Regions from separate parts of the Bacillus sp. SRL337 genome, predicted to be linked through region 3. Evidence: riboswitches for the same ligand, from Rfam matches in the RefSeq annotation. Region 3 holds a riboswitch; each other region holds the start of a gene.
What was found. A riboswitch is a leader RNA that binds a small molecule or an ion and turns the genes downstream of it on or off. The one in region 3 is predicted to bind cyclic di-GMP.
Positions count from the first base shown of each region.

Region 1: it holds a riboswitch for cyclic di-GMP, as region 3 does, so the genes downstream of both, AC4E8A_RS04195 (EAL domain-containing protein) here and AC4E8A_RS21145 (GGDEF domain-containing protein) in region 3, are expected to answer to the same signal.
Region 2: it holds a riboswitch for cyclic di-GMP, as region 3 does, so the genes downstream of both, AC4E8A_RS20210 (hypothetical protein) here and AC4E8A_RS21145 (GGDEF domain-containing protein) in region 3, are expected to answer to the same signal.

Region 1 covers NZ_OZ481793.1:855,541-863,464, reverse strand. Annotated here, with positions in the region: gene AC4E8A_RS04215 (sensor histidine kinase) at 1-57, opposite strand, end outside; gene desA (Delta(5) desaturase DesA) at 455-1,477, opposite strand; gene AC4E8A_RS04205 (NAD-dependent succinate-semialdehyde dehydrogenase) at 1,936-3,354, shown strand; gene AC4E8A_RS04200 (sensor domain-containing diguanylate cyclase) at 3,804-4,757, opposite strand; gene AC4E8A_RS04195 (EAL domain-containing protein) at 4,772-5,533, opposite strand; cyclic di-GMP riboswitch class I at 5,626-5,710, opposite strand; gene AC4E8A_RS04190 (DUF2161 domain-containing phosphodiesterase) at 5,791-6,531, opposite strand; gene AC4E8A_RS04185 (hypothetical protein) at 6,899-7,090, shown strand; gene AC4E8A_RS04180 (hypothetical protein) at 7,110-7,924, opposite strand, start outside.
Region 2 covers NZ_OZ481793.1:4,000,697-4,008,620, reverse strand. Annotated here, with positions in the region: gene fliD (flagellar filament capping protein FliD) at 1-884, shown strand, start outside; gene fliS (flagellar export chaperone FliS) at 918-1,322, shown strand; gene fliT (flagellar protein FliT) at 1,322-1,669, shown strand; partial or broken gene AC4E8A_RS20215 (ISL3 family transposase) at 1,847-3,063, shown strand; gene AC4E8A_RS20210 (hypothetical protein) at 3,175-3,414, opposite strand; cyclic di-GMP riboswitch class I at 3,804-3,889, opposite strand; gene hpf (ribosome hibernation-promoting factor, HPF/YfiA family) at 4,561-5,136, shown strand; gene AC4E8A_RS20200 (DUF1028 domain-containing protein) at 5,256-6,089, shown strand; gene AC4E8A_RS20195 (hypothetical protein) at 6,161-6,364, shown strand; gene AC4E8A_RS20190 (glycosyltransferase family 4 protein) at 7,102-7,924, opposite strand, start outside.
Region 3 covers NZ_OZ481793.1:4,210,010-4,217,933, reverse strand. Annotated here, with positions in the region: gene AC4E8A_RS21170 (AAA family ATPase) at 1-737, shown strand, start outside; gene AC4E8A_RS21165 (DUF58 domain-containing protein) at 688-2,043, shown strand; gene AC4E8A_RS21160 (stage II sporulation protein M) at 2,459-3,430, opposite strand; gene AC4E8A_RS21155 (RDD family protein) at 3,567-4,376, shown strand; gene trhO (oxygen-dependent tRNA uridine(34) hydroxylase TrhO) at 4,553-5,524, opposite strand; cyclic di-GMP riboswitch class I at 5,799-5,885, shown strand; gene AC4E8A_RS21145 (GGDEF domain-containing protein) at 5,956-6,996, shown strand; gene AC4E8A_RS21140 (hypothetical protein) at 7,033-7,236, opposite strand; gene AC4E8A_RS21135 (acetamidase/formamidase family protein) at 7,375-7,924, shown strand, end outside.

The DNA of each region.
Region 1 (7,924 bases), 1.3 Mb from region 3:
CCATATATACGGGGAAATCCCGCTGTTACGCTGAAACTCCAGATATCTTTTAAACATAGTAGACCTCATTTTCCCTTTACAAATTTTCTACTTTCATCTTAGCCTGTTTGACAGTGTATTTCCAGAAGAGTTTTTCACTATCGCATTGCTTCCGTTATCGGCTGTCTTTTAATAAAGCTCTTTTCGTAAACTTTGTTGCTATTTGATACTAATTCCGAAAGATAGTGGAGTATGAACCGCCCCCCTGTTTAGCAAGAGAGAAAAGAGCTTTTCTCTTCGTTCAGAGCGACAACTCTGTATGCAGGGGAAAAATCCGGCTTTTGGGATTTTCCCGGAAGCAACAATATATGCGAAAACAGCCTTTAATAAACATCAGCGATTCCCGTAAACAGTGGTCAGCAAAACTCCCAGAATACACAACACGATCCAGCCGTCAAAGCTGGATCGCACTGTTTCAGTCTGTCACCGTAACGTTCTCTACATTTTTTAAAGACCTGATATCTTTAAAACGGACAAACTTTTTATTGGTTTCATCCCACAATTTGAACTTTAGGGAGCTGAGGCTCGTTGCTAGAGTAATGGTTGGAACATGCTGCAAGGATTCATTGCTTTTGTGCGCTTCTTCAAGCTTATAATTAGGAACCCTTGGAGCAAGATGGTGTACATGGTGAAAACCGATATTTCCAGTGAACCACTGCAGGAGTTTTGGAAGCTTATAGAAGGAGCTTCCTTCAACCGCCGCCAATACAAAATCCCACTCTTTGTTCTCCTCAAAGTAGGAATCTTCGAAAGTGTGCTGGACATAGAATAACCATATGCCCATAATACCGGCAATATAGAAAATCGTTCCATGAACAAGCAGGAATGCCTGCCAGCCCACAATGTAGCACAGGACTGCAACGATGGCTGCAATCGCTATATTCGTCACATACGTATTGAGCCGCTCTTTCTTCCTTGCTCCCTTGCGGTTAAAACGGTTGGTAATCAGAAAGATATAAATCGGGCCCAGCCCGAACATCACAAGAGGGTTACGGTAAAGACGATAGGAAACCTTCGTCCTGAAAGAAGCATTCTTATACTCCTCCACCGTCATCATCCAGATATCACCCGTACCGCGTTTATCCAAGTTTGAACTCGTTGCATGGTGAACAGAGTGATCGTGCTGCCATTGTTTAAATGGGAACAGAGTAATGATCCCGGTAATCGTACCGATGATCTGGTTGGCCTTCTTTTTCTTAAAAAAGGAATTGTGGCAGCAATCATGGAAAATAATGAATATCCGCGTCAGCAAACCTGCACCAACGATTCCTAGTGCCAGCGTCAGGAGATACGAAACAGAAAGACTAAAATAAGCAAAAACCCAAACAGCTATGAACAGAGTTAACGTCGTTACTAGTTGAAAGACACTCTTGGCTGTCTCCGAACCTTCGAATGGAGACACTTGTTTTCTTAATAAAGTCGTCTTTTGTTTAGTCATTTAAAATAGTTCCTTTCCTGTTTTGTCTGGTTATTAAAGTATAAAGAATAACAAAATATAATGGCAGACATACCTGTCATGACAAAAGTATGACATGTGTCATAGGGAGTAAAAAAACTGGATAGATCTGCATTTAAAGGATGATTCATCTTGATTCTCCTTTATGATGAACTAAAAATGCGGTCATTATTTCTGTTTTTTTTCAGTTTGTTTTTTGACTATTGGGAGGGGGCCAAATCTGTTTACAGCTGGTTCCATTTCTTTAAGGTTCTTCATCCGATTCCGGTGCCGGGGTCTAACTGCGCAGGTTTGTACTTTGCTTCAATTTTTTTCACAAAAAGCCTTTACCCGCAATTCTCAAGAATTAAAACATGGTTTTGCCGAAACATATTCCTGTCAACACTCATTTCTTCATTGATATAATAAGGGTAACGACGAGAATTTCAGGAGGGATGATCATGGAGAAATACCTGTTGAGAATCAATGGAACAGAAACCGGGAGCAGCCTGTCGTCCATCGAGGTCACCAATCCTGCTGATGGAAAGACTATTGCGACCGTTCCCAATGGCGGCAAAGCAGAAGCTAAAGCTGCCGTGGATGCTGCATATGATGCGTTTGCAGAATGGTCTCACTACTCTGCCTATGAAAGAAGTGAGCTACTGTTCAAATGGCACGAACTGATTGAAGAAAACAAAGAGGACCTTGCTAGAACAATGACTATGGAACAAGGAAAACCCCTGAAGGAAGCTGCCGGCGAAATGAATTATGCAAATGGCTTCATCTCCTGGTATGCCGAAGAAGGCAAACGCGTTTACGGGGAGACGATTCCGGCAACACAGCGAAACAAGCGCTTATTTGTGCAAAAACAGCCTGTAGGCGTTGTAGCTGTCATCACTCCGTGGAATTTCCCGGCAGCCATGATCACCAGGAAAGTTGCTCCTGCCCTCGCGACAGGATGTACAGTTGTCATAAAACCGGCTGAACAAACGCCGCTTACTGCATTAAAAATGGCTGAGCTTGCCGAGAAAGCCGGCATACCAAATGGTGTCGTCAATGTCGTGACCGGGGATGCAAAAGAAATCGGCGAAACCTGGCTTTCCGACAGCCGCGTCCGCAAATTAACCTTCACTGGCTCTACTGAAGTAGGAAAACTATTGATGAGAGGCGCTGCCGACACTGTCAAAAAAGTCTCGCTTGAGCTGGGGGGCCATGCCCCTGTCATCGTCATGGATGACTGCGACATCGATAAAGCCGTTGAAGGTGTCATTGCAGCTAAGTTCCGGAATGCAGGACAGACATGTGTCTGCTCAAATCGGATCTATGTCCATGAAGACATTGAGAGGAAATTCACTGAAAAACTGGTTGAAAAAGTGAAGCAGTTAAAAGTCGGCAATGGATTGGACGAAGGAGTCGATATCGGCCCCCTAATCGATGAAGCTGCTGTCCAAAAAGTCAAAAAACACGTAGAGGATGCACTGCAAGCCGGGGCATCCCTTGAATACGGGGGAGAGACAGGCGGAGGATTATACTTCGGGCCTGCCATACTATCCAATGTAAAAGATAATATGCTCTGCATGACGGAAGAAACCTTCGGCCCATTGGCACCGATTTCCACCTTCTCTTCTACAGAAGAAGTAATCACACGTGCCAACGATTCCATTTACGGATTGGCCGCTTATGTCTTCACTGAAAATATCACAAAAGGGATTACCATTTGTGAAGCTCTGCAGTATGGCATTATCGGATTGAATGACGGTCTTCCTTCCACACCCCAGGCGCCATTTGGCGGTTTCAAACAAAGCGGACTGGGCCGTGAAGGCGGGCATCATGGAATTGAAGAGTACCTTGAAGTGAAATATATTTCCCTTGGATTATAACTGCTGCATAGCACGCAGAAAAGATGCGCCAAACTCCATCCAATCATCGATAAAAAAAGAAAATAACAAAACCAGTCGAGGACGAAATCTTTTTAGATTTCGTCCTCGACTTTGATTAATATTTAAGAATTCTTCAGTGAACAAGATAACTCACTTAATTAGCACCAAATGAACAGGAGCACATTCGCTGGCTCTTTTCGTAAACCTTCTGGCTGTTTAACCTGAATTGCGAAATTCATTGTCCCCACTTCAACAGAAATAACTCGATAAGAAAGAAAGAGCTCCTCTTCCTTTGAGAATCCTTAGTATACAAGGGGCAAATCCAGCAATCTATACGATTTGGTCATATGGATGTAAAAACGTATTTTCCTGTGATTTCATTTTTGACTATTTCTCATTAATAAAGGTGAACGGCCTGCGAAATATAGCGTTTTCTTATTTTCCGCTATTCAGGAACATCCATTCACCATCTTTTTCCTGCCTCTTTTTTCTTTATACATATTTTTATCCGCTGATGTGTACAGCTCATTCATTTTACCGATCGAGGACAGGCTGGAAGCAAAACCTATCGAGAGCATGATGTTAATTTTTTTACTAGAGCGATTGTAACTCGCAATCTTTTGAAGGATGTTGTTTTTCATTTCTTCCGGTGGATATCTCCCTGGATCCTTAATCAAGATGGCAAACTCATCACCGCCGATCCTGGATACAAGAATTTCTTCATTTTGCAATGCCTTGAGAATCTTGCTGGTTTCTTTTATCAGTTCATCGCCTGTTCTATGGCCATGCGTATCGTTATAATATTTCAGCTCATCCAGATCACAGAGCAGGAGAGCCACAGGCTGTTCCTTTGACTCATCGAGTATCCCGGATTCGTTTTCAAAGAAAAGCCTGTTATATAATCCTGACAACCCATCATGATGAGCTTTGTAAACCAGTTCTTCCTGAAGCTGCATCTTCTCATCAATATTCCTGATGACTCCTTGAATAGCCGTGATCTCGCCATTTTTATAGATTGGCGTCGCAAATTCTTCGAAGTATTTATAATTTCCTTCTGTATCTTTCCATCTTTGGACGATCGGCTGATTATAATCCCATTCTCCAGAAAGTTTTTTCTCTAGTATACCCCTGTCTTCCGGATGAAGAATTTCCATGCAAGTCTCTGCATTTGCCATGCTGCGCACCTGAATTCCAGTTCCTAATAAGCTGTCTATGGACGGGCTCAGGTATTTGAATTTAAGTGCAGGCTTTATTTCACAATAGTAGATGATATCCTGAGACCTTTCAACAAGCTGAAATATCCTTTTTTCATTTACTCTTGCTTCTGAATTCTTAATATAATCAAAGGCTTTGAAGAGCGCAATCCCAACGGCAATGCCCCCAGTTAACATCCATACCCCCATGGCGAACCTCCTTATTACAAGTTATAAGAAGAAATGATTTCTTTCAGATGCCTGCCGCAGTTTTCCAATTTTTCAGGTCTGCCAAGATAATAGCCCTGGCCAAATTGTATTCCGATATTCTTGGCAGCAGCCAGGTCCTCTTTTGTTTCAATGCCTTCCAATATGAAACTGGTATCTTCCTTTGCAAAGTCAACGATTGCTCTAAGCAGCCTCTGCTTTTTCGGGTTGGTTGACAGGTCCTTTGAAAAGTAACGGTCAAACTTAATGATTTGCGGCTCCAGCTCCAGAACCATTTTCAATGAGGAGTTCCCTTTTCCCAAATCATCCATTGCAATCAGAAATCCCCGTGATTTCAAGTCATGAAGGATGTTCCTGAATTTATTAAAGTCATCATTCTGCTCTGCTTCATTGATCTCCAAGACTACTTTTTCCGGAGGCAGCTCAACTTCCTCCAGGAGCTTATGTAAAAATTGAACAAAAAAAGGATGCTTGATGGTTGAGGGGTACAAGTTGACTGAAAGGTAAGGAAAACTCATATTTTTCCGGGAGAAGTACTCATTAAAGACATTGATCGACCGCTTAATGGCTGCTGTATCCAATTCATACAGAATCCCGGATCTCTTGGCATGGCAAAACACCAGTTCAGGATTGGAATCGAAATCACAACGGAACAAGCTCTCATAGCCAATCAGACTGCTGCTGTTAATCTCATAAACTGGCTGAAAGACATTCCAGAACTTACCTTCAGTGATAATATCAGATAGTGTTAGATTCATAATAAGCTCCTGTTCTCTGAGGTTGAAGTAAAATAGCCGGAATGACAAAAAGACCATTCCTCCCCGGAATAGTCTTTTAGACTCGTAGAAAATCCGGCAGCTGGCTGGCATAGTCTTTGGACTTTAGCCCCTGTAGCTTTGCGTCCCCGCCTTTCGATGGGTTTGCCTTTATCAAATTAAATTTGAAATTATTTACACTTTCATTATATAGGTACTTTTACCCTGATGCAATATTCATGACTGATGCGGTCACAAAATTATTTCGGCAAAGATCTCTGGATTTTGTCGAACTCTTCCATATAGTAATCGGTAAGTTCAGGATATTCCTGTAATCCCTGCCTGCCTTTTTCACTAATCTGATAGATGCCGCGTTCTATCCGCTCAAACCACTTATAATAGTTTTTACTAAGAATGGATTGAGTCTTTTGACCTGTTCCCATCTTCACCAGATCCTTCGGGGCAAGTGGTCCTGACTGCTCCAGATAACAGGCAATCTGAATACAGCTTTCTTTATATGCAGTCATGATCTTGGTCTTGCTGCTGCCCCCGACATTATAGTCGGCACTTCTGCCTTCGATTTCGGCCAAGAGCCGGGTTCTCCTGCGGCTGCTTCCCTGTTTGCTCTTCTTTAGGTCGAACGGTTCCGGATGCTGGATAAACTGTGGCTTCGGTACTTTATTCTCAACTGATACAGTGATCAAGCCAAGCTCCAGCCTTCGGACCAGATGCCGGATATCCTTCCAGCGCCTCGACCTCATATTCTTGGGGCGTGGGATGGCTATGTACACAAACTCCGTGAGCCGCTGCCGTTTAGTGGCCTGGATCAGCAGGTCAACCGTCAGATTGAGTTTCAGCTCCACAATGATTAAGTCTTCCCCCTTAACCGCAGTCAGATCACAATCATTCACTTCCCCATTCACCTTGTAGCCCTCTTTTGTGAAGTGTTTCTGGATAGGTTTATAAAGATCAGCTTCTAGAATTTTTTTCTTCTCCTTCATTGTAAAAAACCTTCCTGCAATATTAATCAACTGTTAAATTACTATGCTCTTTCCTGAACTTTGTTGCGATTTAATATGAATGGCAAAATATATCGCCTAAACTCACTAGAAATAGCTTAAAAAACAAGAAAGAAAAGAGCTGTTTTTTATTCAGATAGCAACAACCCCGTATCCCAGGGAAAAGTTCGTCCCTTGGGGTATTTCCAGCAGCTACAATCAATTCAAAAATATCGTATTAATAAGAGTACCCCCATTATACCGTACTTCCTGAAGCACCGTAATGAATATCCATTTTTGCTCCAAGCTGAATAGTTTCTCCGCACAGAAGGATAATACACATCAAATGATACAAACTGGAGGACTTCCAATGGTAAACAGAAATGTAATGAACAGATTGTTGAAAAGCACAATTTTATCTGCTTTATTCAGTTTCATCTTGATTTCAATGACGGTTTTTCATCATTTTCAAATCCAAAAGCTGCTAAAGGAGATTCTTGAGAAGGTTGAGGGTGGGGGAGTGAGCAGGTTGAAGCGGAATGGAACAGAGGGCATCGGTTAAGGTAAGGGATTGGGTGCTGTTACTGGACCTTTTCGTAAACTGCGGTTTTTGGCGGGATTGTGGTCAATCGTATGAATGTTTTCCGCGACAATACCTTTGGGGCCATGGGTTGGGTCTCGGTTTTGGGCTTTTCGCGACAGCTTCTCTGGGATTCCAGTCCATCCTGTCGCGATTCACGGCTTTTCGCGACAGCTTCTCTGGGGATCCAGTCCATTCTGTCTCGATTCCAGGCTTTTCGCGACAGCTTCTCTGGGGATCCAGTCCATTCTGTCGCGATTCCAGGCTTTTCGCGACAGCTTCTCTGGGGATTCAGTCCATTCTGTCGCGATTCCAGGCTTTTCGCGACAGCTTTTCTGGGGATCCAGTCCATTCTGTCGCGATTCCGCCCATTTCGCGACAGCTTCTTTGCGTTTCCATTCAATTTTGTCTCGATTCCGGGCTTTTCGCGACAGCTTCTCTGGGGATCCAGTCCATTCTGTCTCGATTCCAGGCTTTTCGCGACAGCTTTTCTGGGGATCCAGTCCATTCTGTCTCGATTCCGGGCTTTTCGCGACAGCTTCTCTGGGATTCCAGTCCATCCTGTCTCGATTCCAGGATTTTCGCGACAGATTCTCTGGGATTCCAGTACATCCTGTCTCGATTCACGGCTTTTCGCGACAGCTTCTCTGGGATTCCAGTCCATTCTGTCTCGATTCCGGGCTTTTCGCGACAGCTTCTCTGGGGATTCAGTCCATTCTGTCGCGATTCCGGGCTTTTCGCGACAGCTTCTCTGCGTTTCCAGTCCATTCTGTCGCGATTCCGGGCTTTTCGTGACAGATTCTCTAGGGATCCAGT
Region 2 (7,924 bases), 210 kb from region 3:
GTAATTTTCTGAATTCTGTTTTGAAATTTGGTGCTGATGCAACTGAAGCGGGTGGGACGAATGCAAAATTCACCATTAACGGTTTGGAAACTGAAAGAACTTCCAACGCATTTACCATGAACGGAGTAACGTTTACACTAAAGCAGACGTTCACCTCTGGTTCTGCCGGTATTTCAGTAAATAATGATACAGATAAAGTCTTTGAGAATATAAAAGGTTTTGTTGAAAAGTACAATGAGCTGATAGGAAAGATAAGCGATAAATCTTCAGAAGAATATTATCGCTCTTACAAGCCTTTAACGGATGAACAGAAGGAATCTTTGTCGGATAAACAGCAGGAAAAGTGGACAGATATGGCAAAGAGTGGCCTTTTAAGAAGAGATCCTATTCTATCAAATGTCTTGTCAGAAATGCGGATGAATTTCTACCAGCCTGTCCAAAATAGTGGAGTTTCCTCGGTTTTCAGCCAGCTCGCTTCTATAGGTATTAAGACCACCAGCAACTATTTAGAAGGTGGGAAACTTGAAATAAACGAAACAGAATTAAGAAAAGCCATCGAGGAGGATCCTGCATCTGTGCAAAATTTGTTTTCCTGGGAAGGAACTACAGAAGGAGAAAAAGGGATCATCAACCGGCTATATGATACGGCCAACAATACAATGGACAAACTCAAAGAAAAGGCCGGGAACGCCTTTTCAACCAATCAGCAGTTTGCCATTGGGCGAAATCTAAAAAATATGGATGACCGAATCGACCGTTTCGAAGACCGGATGAAACAAGTTGAGGACCGTTACTGGCGCCAGTTTACAGCCATGGAAAAGGCAATACAGAAAGCAAATTCCCAATCAGCCTATCTAATGCAGCAATTCAGCGGAGGCATGTAATTATTTATTATAAAATTAGTGAGGAGTGTCTAAATGGCAATTAACAACCCCTACAAAACGTATCAAAACAACTCAGTCACAACGGCTTCACCTGGGGAGTTAACGCTTATGCTTTATAACGGCTGCCTGAAAAATATCCAGCTTGCTAAAAAAGCGATATCCGATAAACAGGTGGAAGTGAAAAATGTCAATATCCAAAAAGCTCAAAATATCATCAGTGAACTGATGGTGACCCTTAATATGGATATTGCTGTATCTAAAAACATGATGGCTCTCTATGATTACCTTAATAGGAGATTAATAGAAGCCAATTTAAAGAATGATTCTGCTATTTTAAATGAAGTTGAAGAGTTTATTACAGAATTTCGGGATACATGGAAACAGGTCATTCAAACGAACCGACAGCAGCAATACGCTGGGTCAGGTGATAAAGCCTAATGTCTTCTGTTGAAGAATGTTATCTATTAACAAAGCAGTTGTTTCAAATACTGGGAACACAGACCGAGGAAGATCGTGATGCACGTATCTCTAAAGTGGAATCTCTATTAGAACAAAGAGAAATTGTCTTGGCAAGAGTGAAGGCACCATACACTCAACAAGAAGCAGAGATGGGCAGTCAAATTGTGAAGTGGAATCAAGTGATAGACCGTAAGATGGCAGACTTTCGGGATGCTATCAAGAAGGAAATGAATGGTACGGTTAAAAAGAAAGCCTCTGCGAAAAAATACTCCAATCCATACGATCATCTTCAAACGGATGGATTCTATTACGATAAAAAGAATTGAATGTTCAAAGGACCTCTAATCATAGGGGTTCTTTTTTGGGTAGGAAAAATTGAAAAAACGGTTCTATAATATTTGTTGGGGTTCTTACACAATTTGAACAAAAAAAATGCATGTAATCATCCAGTCTTTTATACTTGAGTTGTCGAGAAACAAGTATAGATTGGAGATTCGTGCATAATGAATTTTAACATAATTCTACCCGGTTTTGAAGAAGCAATGGTTACGAAAATGGAGGAAGTGGAAGCGAGACTTTGGATTTATACAGAGAAGCCGGTTACACCCCACAGTTGTCCGGTTTGTGCTACTTTCACTCATAAGATTCACGACTATCGTATACAAAAAATTAAGCATTTAAAGCTATTTGAAAGACACACACTAATCTTTTACAAAAGAGAAGATATGCTTGTCCTTGTGGAAAGAAGTTTGCGGAAAAGAACCCTTTTGTGAATAGATACCAACGGTTATCAGTGGAACTGAACCAGGCAGTTAAAATTCGTAGTATTAAAGGCAAGACGTTCAAGGAGACGGCAGAAGTGTATGGAACATCCCCTTCAACGGTCGCAAGGCGCTTTGATCAATTGGCCAAAGAGACAGTCAACGAAGAAGCGAAGGAATTGCCAAAAGTGATCACCATCGATGAATACAAAGGAGATACCAGAGAAGGCAAGTACCAGCTCATAATCGCGAATGGCATCACTAAAGAGCCCATTGATATCCTTCCGAATCGATACAAAAATACGATTAAGCACTATCTCCGAAAGTATGGAGCTCAAGTGGAAATCGTAATCATGGATATGAGTCAGTCTTTTAAAGCAGCTGTCACACAAGCCCTTGGGAAGCCTATTATTGTGGCGGATCGGTTTCACTTTGTTCGATATATCTATTGGGCACTTGATGGAGTGAGGAGAAGAGTTCAATCCAGCTGGCATGATTATGATCGAAAGAAATGCAAAAAGATGCGACATGTATTCTATAAAAAATCCTATAAGTTAACAGAGGACAATCAGTGGTATCTTCAACGTTATCTGGACATGTCCCCTGAATTAAAGCTGGCCTATGAATTGAAAGAACTGTTCTGTCACTGGTTCGATGAGGCGAAACAAAATGGAGAAGAGAACATCCACCAAACCAAAAATGACTTATATTCCTTTTACAAAGCCGTTGATGAGGCGGGCATCCCGGAGTTTCAAAAAGCAGCGCAAACATTAAAAAATTGGCAGGTTGAAATATTAAATAGCTTTACCTATAGCTATTCTAACGGCTTCTTGGAGGGAATTAACAACTTAACGAAAGTGATGAAACGAAACGCATTTGGATTTCGAAGCTTTACGCGTTTTCGAGCGAAAATACTATTAACACATACGTATAAAAGACTGGGTTCACATATTGGATAAGGGTGAAGCAAAATTCACTTCACCCCAACATTTGACGTTGAACCGAAAAAACACCCTGACCTAATGCAATTCGATTGGCACTAGGAGAGGGTGTTTCTATGTTTTTGAGTTTTAGTTTAACACCAAAGAGCCGCTAACCTGAAAAAAAGCCTTCGCCAGGTTCTCCAAGCATTCTTCGCGAAAGCTATCACTGCATATGAAACTATGAGCAATATCCTCTTTTAATGTTGAATACGAGAGCTCTAGCTTTTGGCTGGTCGTCATATAATTTAATTCTTCTTTCTCTATATAGATCTGTAATTCTCTTTCAAAATATTCCACAGAGCCAAATAAAACCGTCATGATAGACATTGGCATTCTTCCCTTCTTTTTTAATGAATTGAAAACTATAACCCATTACCATTCTTATTTGTTAGTATTTCATGAGAGACTTTCTATTAATTCAATTCTTTCTGCATTCTGAACAATTTTATAAAGTCCATTTCCATAATAGTCTTCAGGTGATTTTTGTCTCTTACACTTATAACAGACTTGCAGCTTGTCTCCGCAGCTTTCCTGTCTGTCTTCAACCTTTCATCTCACCTTGAAACCGGCTAAACATATTTATAGATACTTTATTTAATCAATTTTTTTTAGTAAATTCCATCCCCTCTTCTTGAAAAAAATAAAAGACCACCAAAAAGAAGGTGGATAAATGAATAGGAATGGAAAAGTGCTCCGCATTATTATCTACAAAACTTTTTGGCAGCCCGGCTATCTTAGTTTAGCTAACCTTAGACCCGTGGCTTTGCGTCCTTTCCTTTCGAAAAGTTTGCCTTTTTTCAATTTTGTCAATAGACTTTTAAAACTATTCTAATAATAAATCATAAAGACCTAGTTTTCAATAAATTCCAGAAAAAAATTACAAATTACTCCATTTTTCGCTAAAATATCTGATTTTAAAGTACTAAAGATTTGAATTCTATAAGAGTCCATCATTTACTATGAGCGTATGATATAGAAAATTCCATTCCATTTCAGGGATAATTGATTCTATTTTTTCCTTCCATACGACTATATGTGCTGGACATTTCAACTGCTTTTCCATTACCTCACAGTGCAAGCAGCAAGTCTTTTCTGATTGGAGATGGAATAGGGGGGACGAAACTTACTCGTCCCGGCCCAATATTGTTATGACTACAGGTGTTCTGCCCATAGTAAGGTTTTTTGAAAGTATCCCTTCCGGATATTGTAAATTATAGACGGTAGAAGTTCCTCTTTTCTTGATTTTGCACGGGTGTTCAGGTCCGAAAACTTCACATAATATTAAGCTATTACTAGTTTATTCGTTGAGGTGCATGAGAAAATAATAATAAGATATATTTCTCAAATCCCTTTCATATAAACATTCAACATAATATTCTAAAATTCGTCAAAATATTTAGAAAGATTAAGCAGGAATAATGAGGGGAATAGAGAAATATATAAACATAGCTTTATCTAAAAGGAGGAGTTTACATGTTGAACTACAACATTCGAGGCGAGAACATTGAGGTAACTCCAGCGATTCGAGAACACCTGGAGAATAAGGTTGGCAAGTTGGGTCGTTACTTCAATGAAACTCCTGATGCTGACGTAAATGTTAACTTAAAGGTATACCCTGATAAGAAAACTAAGGTCGAAGTGACAATCCCGATGCCGCATTTGGTTCTGCGCGCTGAGGAACGCCACGAAGATATGTACGCAGCCATCGACCTGATCGTAGATAAACTGGAGAGACAGATTCGTAAACACAAAACCAAAGTGAACCGCAAAATGCGTGAAAAGGGAAGTCCGAAAGAATTCTTCGCTGCTCAGGAAGGGTTGACTACATCTCAACTGAATGAAAAAGCGCAGGAAGATGAGACGGATGTTCCTAATGAAGTTGTAAGGACAAAGCAATTTAACCTGAAACCGATGGATAGTGAGGAAGCGATTCTGCAAATGGATCTTCTCGGCCATAATTTCTTCATCTTTACTGACGCTGAAACGAATGCAACGAATATCGTGTATAAGCGCAGAGACGGCAAATACGGGTTAATCGAAACCACATAATTGATAGCATCAGCATCCTGCAGATTCTGCAGGATGTTTTTACGTTTAAAAAAAGGACATTTCCTTCGAGTGGCGAATAAAATCAATTAAAGATAAATTTTGTCGGGAGGAATCACAACATGACATTTAGTATTGTCGGATTTGATCCAAAGGAAAAAGAGTGGGGAATAGCTGTACAATCCAAGTTTATCGGAGTCGGTGCCGTTGTTCCGTTTGCCCGTGCCGGAGCGGGGGCAGTGGCGACACAGTCTTACGCCAACACAGCGTACGGACCGCAGGCTCTTCAATTGATGGAAGAAGGGAAAACAGCCGAAGAAGCGTTGGAAATTATCATGCAGGATGACCCTGAGCGTCATCTCCGCCAGGTCGGGCTGATTGATGCACAGGGAAATGCGGCAACATATACAGGAGAAGGCTGTTATGATTGGGCTGGCGGCATGACCGGTGAACATTTTGCTGCGCAGGGAAATATCCTTGTTGATCAGCGTACAGTGGAGGCAATGGCTGAGACGTTTACCTCAACAGAAGGAACCTTGGCAGAAAGGCTCCTGAAAGCACTTGATGCCGGACAGGAAGCGGGAGGCGATTCCAGAGGAAAGCAGTCTGCTGCCATTTATGTTGTAAAAGAAAAAGGTGGTTACGGCGGTTTCAATGACCGATTGATTGATTTGAGGGTCGATGACCATCCTGATCCGATTAAAGAGTTAATCCGAATTTTTAACCTGCATCAGCTCTATTTTGCAGTTTCCAACCCGGACAAAGTGGTGCCAGTGGCTGGCTCTACCCAAGAAGAACTGGAGGCAGAGCTGGAGCGCCATGGTTATATGAAAGAGGATAAGAGTGTCAGCCAGGCGTTAAGGGATTACCTTCATACCGAAAACTTTGAAATGAGAGAACAGGAGGGACATATTGACCTGGATGTGCTGGAGTTTATGAAAAAGCAAGAGAAATAATCGTTTGAACTAGCGTACATATGCCGATAAATACCGAAGAGTACATGTCCTTAAAGAGCTAGCTGGGAGGCATGAACTCTGAAAATTGGAGAAAGGATGTCCTCAAAGAGCTGGTTGGGGTACATATGTCAATCAAAATTGAAGAGAAGATGTCCTCAAAGAGCTGGATGGGATATATATGCCCAATCAAAATTGAAGAGAGGATGGCCTCAAAGAGCCCCCTTGGAGCAAATGAACTCTTATATAATGAAGAAAAGATGTTCTCAAACTGCTAACTCGAGTAGAATGATGTCCTCATCTTATGAAAGTCTCTCTTCTAACCTGCATACCTGCAAGCCCAAGAAGGTGTCCTCCAAAAGGACACCTTCTTTTATATGGCTCTTTTCTAAGAGTTGTAGTTTTTATGACAATGTTATCCCCTACCCTTTTATGTAGGAGGATTGGAGCGGAAGGCATACGACCTCCTGAGGGATTAGTGGGACTCGTCTAGTGCCAGCGGCAAACGGCTAGCAGATTTCGGCTCTCTCCTTGCGATTAGTCAGCATCGAATCGCTATCGCTCTTCGTGATTCCTATATCTCATACGAGAGCCCTCCAATCTGTACGCCGCTGAACGGTGCCTTTCCGCTTTTTAGTCAATCCAGCTCCAGCGCCAGCGCCTAGCCCCTCGGGGTCATAAGCCAATCCGTCAGGAAGGTTAAAGAGCAACCTTCCCGCCGGCTCGTCTTATGCCAGTCGGGGCTGATCAAGGCGCCTGCGCTTTTTAGTCAATCCAGCTCCAGCGCCTAGCCCCTCGGGGTCATAAGCCAATCCGTCAGGAAGGTTAAAGAGCAACCTTCCCGCCGGCTCGTCTTATGCCTGTCGGGGCTGATCAAGGCGCCTGCGCTTTTTAGTCAATCCAGCTCCAGCGCCTAGCCCCTCGGGGTCATAAGCCAATCCGTCAGGAAGGTTAAAGAGCAACCTTCCCGCCGGCTCGTCTTATGCCTGTCGGGGCTGATCAAGCCGCTTGTGCTTTATATCCTAAGCTGCAATTCCCGCAGCATCTGAATGAAATTTGCGGCGTAGATTTCCGGGCTGAAATGCTGTTTGATGTATTGCTGGGCATTCTGCCTGATTTGGGCTTTCAGAGGCGCGTTGTGGATGAAATCGGTGGCTTCTCTTACGGCATGGTGGATGTCGCCCTGCTGATAGATTTTACCTGTCGAGTTATGGAAGATGAAGCTTTTGATGCCATCCGAGTCTGTTGTCAGCACAGGGCAGAGGCAGCACATAGCTTCTACCAGCGCGTAACCGAATCCTTCATATTTGGAGGTGGAGCAAAGCATTCCTCCTGAGTTTCCGATTCTTGTATAGTAGTTCGGCATTTGATTGTGGGGGATATTGGAGTGGATGGTGATAGATTTAGTCAGATTAAGTGAACGGGCCATTTGTTGAAAGGCTTTTACTTCAGAAGGCTGATTCAGGTTGGCATCGGTGAATATCCAGATTCTCAAGTTGCCATAATTGGTCATTAATTCTTTGGATAGCTGCAGGAATTCCCTCCAGTTCTTATTTTCCTCGAACCGTCCCACCCAGCCGAGCAGCATGTAAGGTTCTGTTGAGACTCCTTCCGTGACATATGTGAAACCTGTTGTATCGATGCAGTTGTGAAAAGAGTATTTCTTTTTCTGTGGGTAATATTTTTCGATCAGTGATACTAAGTGAGGTGTTTTTGGAAGCAGGATGGCATCTGCATTTGGGTTGACATGGGGCCGGGCATGGTTAAGGATGTTGTCTGCCGTTTCGAGGACGCCCATTCCCTGGACCTCATAGATCAGTTTGCCGGTGTATCCCAGT
Region 3 (7,924 bases):
AGTTCACGCCGGATCTCCTGCCGAGTGATATCACAGGAAGCACAATCTACAATATGAAAGACAGTTCATTTCAAACACTGAAAGGACCGGTTTTCACCAATATCCTTCTGGCAGATGAAATCAACCGGACACCGGCCAAAACACAGGCTGCCTTGTTGGAAGCGATGGAAGAAAAACAGGTGACCATCCAAGGGGAAACCTATCCGCTGCCAGATGTCTTCTTTGTTGTGGCAACCCAGAATCCGATCGAATTTGAAGGGACCTATCCGCTTCCGGAAGCCCAGCAGGATCGCTTTCTCTTTAAATTGAACATCGATTTTCCTGAGCTGGAAGAGGAAAAAAGAGTCTTGAAATCCGTTATCGAAGGGATTTTCAGCCAGGGGTCTGTGGAGCCGGTTCTGTCCACTGAAGTATTTTCAAGTATCCGCAGAGAAGTGGAAGCTGTCACCATTTCAGACAGTGTCCTCGACTACATCATGAAAATCGTCCGCAAAACAAGGGACACTGACAGCATTCGTTTCGGCGCCAGTACAAGGGCGGCGATTTCCATCGGTAAAGCGGCGCAAGCATGGGCATACATGGCTGGCCGCGATTATGTCACACCGGATGATATCAAAATGACGGCACGTCCAGCCTTACGACACAGAATCCAAATCTCGCCGCATATGGAATTGGAGGGAGCGACGGTTGATACGATCATTGAAGAACTTGTGGGGGCGGTTCCTGTTCCGCGATAAGGGAATCCTTCCAACCGGACGGCTGATGATGTCAGCGGCCGTTCTGTCTTTACTTCTGTTCCTGGGCGGGTTCTTCGGAATTTCCTGGAGCCTGGTCATTACCGTTAACCTCGTGTTTCTTTTGCTGAGCCTGTTAGACCTCGCCGCTTCACCACGTAAAAACGAGATTTCGGTCAGCAGGGTAATGCCGGATGAAATGGAACGGGCGTTGGAATATGATGTCCAAGTGGAAATTTCCAGCGAATCAAGGCATGCGTTTTCCTATAAAATGACCGATGGAATTCCGCAATCCTTCCATAGGCCGTTTCCTTTAAAAGGTACATCTAGTGAGGGGAAGTCATCGTTTTTATATAAAACAGCGGCGCCTGTACGCGGGCAGTATGCCATTGAAAAACTTTTCCTTCGCTATCGAAGCAAGCTTGGCCTCTGGGAAAAGCAAAAGACTTTCAGGATAGAAGAAACTGTGAAAGTCATCCCTGACCTGACGGATACAAAGCGGTTCCTTGAGGATGCCCAGCAGTTCCTGATCTATGAAGGCATGAAGATCCGGAAAATGAAAAGCGGGGCAGGGGAATTTTCCAAAATAAGAAACTATGCTGTCGGAGATGATCCAAGATTGATCAACTGGCGGCAGACGGCCAAGCTGCGCGAAGTCATGACCAATGAATATGAGCCTGAACACGGAAAATATATTACGATACTAATCGACTGCGGCAGGATGATGGGAGCCGAGTTGACGAAAGGAAACCGATTGGAAAGGGCCTTGGAAGCCGCAATGACCGTAAGTGCTGCTGCGTTGCAGAAAGGCGATTATGTTTCGGTGCTGGCATTCTCCCGGGACATCAATGTTTTCGTCCCGCCTGCAAAAGGCATGGCCCACCTGCAGACCATCCTGCAAAGCATCTACAATCTGGAAGTGGATTCTGCGGAATCGAATTATGCAGCGGTGCTCAGTTACCTGCAGACCGTGCAGAAGAAGCGCAGCCTGCTTTTATTATTCAGTGATGTCGGCTCATTCCTGCATGAAGGCGGGGCGTTGACATACCTTCACCGTCTTCGCCAGCGGCATTTATTTTTAATGCTGGGTATAGAAGACCGTACAGTGCTGAACCGGGCTGGCGATGAACCCCAGTCTGTGAAGAATACGATGATCAAAAGCATGGCACAGAAGCAACTGCTGATCAAGAAACGCGAAAAAGTGAAGTGGGAAAAAAGAGGCCTCCAAATGGCGGAGGCCAGGGAAGAGAAGCTGGCCGCAGTGGCCGTTTCTCATTATATTGATATCATGAATCGAGGGCTGCTTTAGGCTGAAAAGCGGAAAGGCCCCGCTCAGCTGTGTACGGCCTGGAAGTCTTCCGCATGAGATAAAGGAATCACGAAGAGCACTAGCGATTCGATGATGACTTATTGTTAAAAGGCAGAAAGGCCCCAATCAGCTGCAGACGGACAGGACGGACTCGCATGAGATAAAAGGAAACACAACGAACTTCGTGAGTTGATGTTGACTTATCGCAAGGAGGAGCCGGGAAGTACGCTAGCTGTTGGACATTGGAGCTGGATTCGTAAGGAGAGTGGCCGAATCTGCTAGGCGCTGGCCGCTGGAGCTGGATGAAGTAAAAAGCGGGAGCGGCCAATCGTGGCGCAACCATTTATCACCCGCACCGCTGATCCAGCAGGAGACCACGCATCTTCTTATGCTTTTACCAACGTATTTACACCGGTTAGACGAGGTTCACTCGCGTTTTCTTCAGGAGCATGCTTCCAATCAGGACATAAAGGATCAATCCGATTACCGTCAATCCGGCAATTACGTATTTGACTTCCAGTGATAGAGTGGAAGGTGTGATGAAGCCTTCAATGATACCGGCGATCACGAATAAAGGAATTGTACCGAGAAGCAGCAGGACAGAGCGTTTTGCCTGCTGCTTTAATTGATAGCCCCGCGAGTAACGGCCCGGTGCGAACAGCTTATAACCCATGAGCAAGCCTGCACCTCCGGCTATGAAAATCGCCGTAAGCTCGATCATCCCGTGCGGCACGATATAAGCCCAGAACTCATAGCTTTTTCCGTAATGCCAGAAAAGGGCAGCAATCGCTCCAATGATGATGCCATTATAAATCAGCAAGTACACGGTCAGAAGGCCGAATGTAATGCCGCCTGCAAAAGCCAGCAATGCGACCTGGATGTTGTTTGTCATGATGGTAGCGGACATCATTGGGGCATCAACATTTCCTTCATTTTCACCAAGCCGTTCCGGATCAAATCCCTGGGCCATATTTTCAGGCAGTACAGAATAAATATGAAGCGGGTCACCGGCAACGGAGAAGAAGCTTCCGACTGCTCCGATGATGAAAAGTAGCATGGCGAAAAGGATCATCTTCCACTGCTGAAGGAACAAACCGATAAAGGTGACACTGAAAAAATGGCGGATCTGCTTCCAACTGGAGATTTGGTCGCGGTACAAGAGATTGTGAGATTTAGAGACAAGTTCATTCAAGTAAGATGTCACATCTTCTTGAGGATAGTAGGTCTGGCTGTAGGAAAGATTTTGGGCAGCTTTTTGATAAAGCCGGCTGAAGCGGTCAATAGCCTTTCCCTTGATCTTACTTTTGCGTCTAGGCATGCTTGCGATCAGTTCCTCCAGCTCTTTCCAATCACTTCGATGCTGCTGGATGAATTGTTTAGAGTTCATAAAAACACCTGCTTTTTTAATAGGGTATATTTCCGGCAACTTCGGGTGCATTTGTCACTTGTCGGAAAATATGTAATTATTGGATGGTTCCGTCATCTTTATTATAGTATAAAAATCAGGAAATGAGGAATCGGATATGCGCGAGGAACAGATTGATATCAAAACACCCGAGTATGTGTCGCTCCAATTTCGGACGGCGGGGCTCGGAAGCCGGGCTGCAGCGTTCTTGATAGACCAGATATTGCTGACAGTCATTAATATCTTAGTGATCATTATATTGGCGTGGACATTGAATATTTCCTCTCAAAACCCGTTCATCGAGGCACAGACCTTTCATTCCGGGACGATTGCCATCGTTGTAGTCGCCATGTTTGTGCTGAATTGGGGCTATTTTTTAGTTTATGAATTTTTTTCCGGCGGAAGGACGCTGGGGAAGAAATTGATCGGTATCAGGGTCATCCAGGATAATGGTCAGAGCATCACGCTTCTCTCAAGTTTCATCCGCAATATCTTAAGGATTGTCGATATGATGCCGGTATATTATTTTGTGGGGATGCTGATGGTATTCTTCCATGGAAAGCATAAGCGGCTTGGGGATATTACCGCCGGCACGATGGTCGTCCATGAAAGAAGAAAGAAAAAAGCGAAGAAGAAAAGCCCTATCGAAAAGGAGGTAGAGTCCAGGGGGCTCAGCAAGGAAAGCCTCGACATTGAAGAAGGTGCACTCAGAGCCTTGGGTGCTAAAGAGTGGAAGCTCCTGAGGACCTACAGCCAGCGGTTCACCCATGTGGAACAGAATCAAAGGCTGGTATTGACAAGGCAGGTCGCAGATATCATCCTTATTAAGATCGGGATGGAAATCGAAAGGCAAACCGAGCAGGAACTCGAAAACATCCTCCTCGTCCTCTACCTCAAACTCAAAGACGAGTGGGAATTCGAACTTTAATGCTTCACCACTTTAAAGCAGTCGGGGACAGTCCCCTGTTACGTTAACGTATTAAAGGACTGTCCCCTGTCATATTAACGCATTAACGCGATGGGGGACTGTCTCTCATCGCGTTAATGCGTTAATCAAATAAAAAGCGTGAGGACCTCCGTCCTCACGCTTTTTTACATATCTATTTAAGCTTTCACGCCATCTTCTTCTTCAATTTTACGAAGTCTTTCTGCTACTTCCTCTTCAGAAAGGTTGTGCTCCATCACGTAACGGTTCTCTTCGTGAGTACGGCACTCGTGAGAGCAGCTTCTCATATATTTGTGTTCATTTTCTTCAGAGCATAGAATTTTCTTGTTACATGGCGGGTAAGCACAATTCACATAGCGCTCACATGGCTCGCCGGTATAGTAATCTTTGCCGACAACGACATGCTCTTTGCGGTTCACCGGAACAGCGATTCTTTCATCAAATACATAAAGCTGTCCGTCCCAAAGGTCACCTTGAACCTCGGGGTCATAACCATAAGTCACAATCCCGCCGTGCAGCTGAGCCACATCCTCATAGCCTTCGCGCTTCAACCAGCCTGAGAATTTCTCACAGCGGATTCCGCCTGTGCAGTAAGTGATAACTTTTTTGCCTTCCAGCATTTCTTTATTGTCACGGACCCAGTCAGGAAGATCACGGAAGTTTTCAATATCCGGTCTGATTGCTCCTCTGAAGTGTCCCAGATCGTATTCATAGTCGTTCCGTGCATCAAGCAAGACAACATCATCACGTTGAATTTGCTCATAAAAGTCTTTCGGATTCAGGTATTCACCGGTGATTTCATGTGGATTGATATCATCTTCAAGACGAAGAGTGACCAATTCCGAACGGTGTTTTACCTTAAGCTTCTTGAATGCATGCTCATCCGCTTCATCAATTTTAAATACTGTATCATGGAAGCGGTGGTCGTTCTTCATCATGTCCATATATTGCTCTGTCGCTTCGATCGTACCGGAAACCGTTCCGTTGATCCCTTCCTTCGCGATCAGAATGCGTCCTTTAAGGCCCATTTCCTCACAACGCTTCTTGTGGTACTTTGTATACGCCTCAGGATCCTCAATTGTTACATAATTATAGTACAGAAGGACTCTGTATGGTTTTGTTTCGCTCATATTCTTTTCCACCTATCGATTTATATTTGCAAGATATAAATGCCAGATGCCATTTCTCTTACGATTTACTATTATAGCAAAAAAACAATAAAAATATTAGTGGAAATTTTTATTACTGATTAACGTATTATAATAGCTTCATCAAATTAATCCTTTAACGCTTTAAAGCAGCCGGGGACTGTCCCCGAGTGCTTTAAAGCGCTAAAGGGAACACTCGATTCTTGATTTCAATATAATTCCAGTGTATGATATAGGCTATAAGTACCAGGTGAATAAGGACTAAGGGCAAATCAGTCGAAAGGCTGGGGCGCAAAACTACAGGGGCTACCATCCGAAAAGGATATGCCAGCCAGTTGCACACAAATGATGGCGCCCTCTTTGAGTGCGTTTTTTTTATTGCCACAAAGTAGTCATATAGGGAGAGAGTCACAATGACAAATGCAAAGCCATTGTCAATACAAAGGTTAAAATATCGATTTTATGCTGTTTTGCTGCCTATATTTCTTTTCATATCATGCTTAGGGTGGTATGAAGAAGGGCGTGCGGAGTCTCCAGATTTTATTAATAAGACAATACTGGCTGTTCTTGTAATACTATTTTTTCTTTCCGCATTAATCGTCTTTTTCAAGAAAAGCTGGATTGAAACATCCGAAAAAATTATGATCATTGCAGTCTGTTTGGTAAGTTCCATCAGATTCACCCATGCAGTCAGCTTTGAACTGGAGCGGACGATGACACTTGGGCCGTTCACCTATTGGATGCCTATGTTTTACATGTTTCTGTTTTTCCTCTTGAACACCAAGTGGGCCCTGCTTACAACCATCTCTACATACTTATGGTTTCTTGGTGTAGCTTTTTATAAATTGCCTGATCTAATCGGAACGCCTGCAATATACGAGCTGGTTCACTACTTCTTCGCGAATCTTGTCTTCATTGTGACCCTCTTCTTCCTCCAGACCGTGAAACAAAATTACATCAAAGCAGAATTATTGGAGGAAACCGCCAACACCGATTATCTAACCAGGCTGCCCAACCGCAGAAGATTAGACCAGGAATTGATCCAGGTCCTGGACAACCAGCAGGACCTATCTATTATATACTTGGATATTGATCATTTTAAGAAGATCAATGATACCTACGGCCATACTGCAGGTGACCGCTTGCTAAAGGAATTCACTGTTAGAACGCTCCAGGTAATAGGGGGAAAAGAGTTACTCGGACGCTGGGGCGGAGAAGAATTCATGCTGATTCTAAAGGATCAGAATCTCTCACAGGCTGCCGTTCTTGCTGAAAAAATCAGGAAGCATATCTCAGAACATAACTTTGAAAATATTGAAACGCTGACAGCCAGCTTCGGTGTAGCCGAAAGACAAGAAGGCGACACTCTGGATTCACTGTTAAACAGAGCAGACAAAGCCTTATACGAAGCAAAGAAAACCGGGAGGAACCAAGTGGTTTCCAAAGAAACGTAAAAAAGCAGTCTGGAAGCAAATTCCAGACTGCTTTTTTTATTCTTGAGCCTCTATCACGGTGACGTGAGTGACTTTGCCTAACTGAATTCTGTAAAGGACATCATTTTCCTTGAAAACAAAATGGTCCGAATCATTCCCGAAGATTTTATGAAGGACAGTTGCCTCTGTACGTTCATCTTCTATAAAAAAAGAAACCGTTTTGTCGCTATCAAAATGGAATTCCACACGAAAATTTTTCACTGTGTTTTCTCCTTTCAAAGTTATCATTTCAATTGTTACTTTCCCGATGATCCCTGGGGTAAACGTGTACTAAATACTATTTGTTTCAGAAAAAATACGGTAAAGTAATGAAAAATTCAGAAAAAAGGGATGATGACGATGCAGAAAGTCACAAAGGAAAATTTCTTTTACGCATTCAGTAAGGAAAATCCAACATCAGTAAAAGTAGAATCAGGCAGCAGTATCACAATCGAAACCTATGATTGTTTTAAAAATCAAATCACTTCAGAGGATACCGTACTGGAAGCCATGGATTGGAATCAAATCAATCCGGCCACGGGGGCAGTCTATGTAGAAGGAGCGAGGCCGGGGGATATATTGAAAGTGAAGATCGATAAAATCGAACTCGAAGACAGGGGAGTGATGATGGTTGAACCGGGTCTTGGCGTGATGGGGCACCGAATCGATGAGTCAGAGATAAAAATCATTCCAATTGTTGACGGAGAGGCAGTGTTTAATGAAGATATCAGGCTCCCGCTGAACCCTATGGTTGGCGTTATAGGTGTAGCCCCTGAAGGAAAGGCGGTCTCCAATGGAACTCCCGGTCCGCATGGCGGGAATATGGATACAAAGCTGATTGCAGAAGGAAGCACTTTATATCTGCCTGTTTTCCAGGAAGGGGCATTGTTCGGACTCGGAGACCTTCATG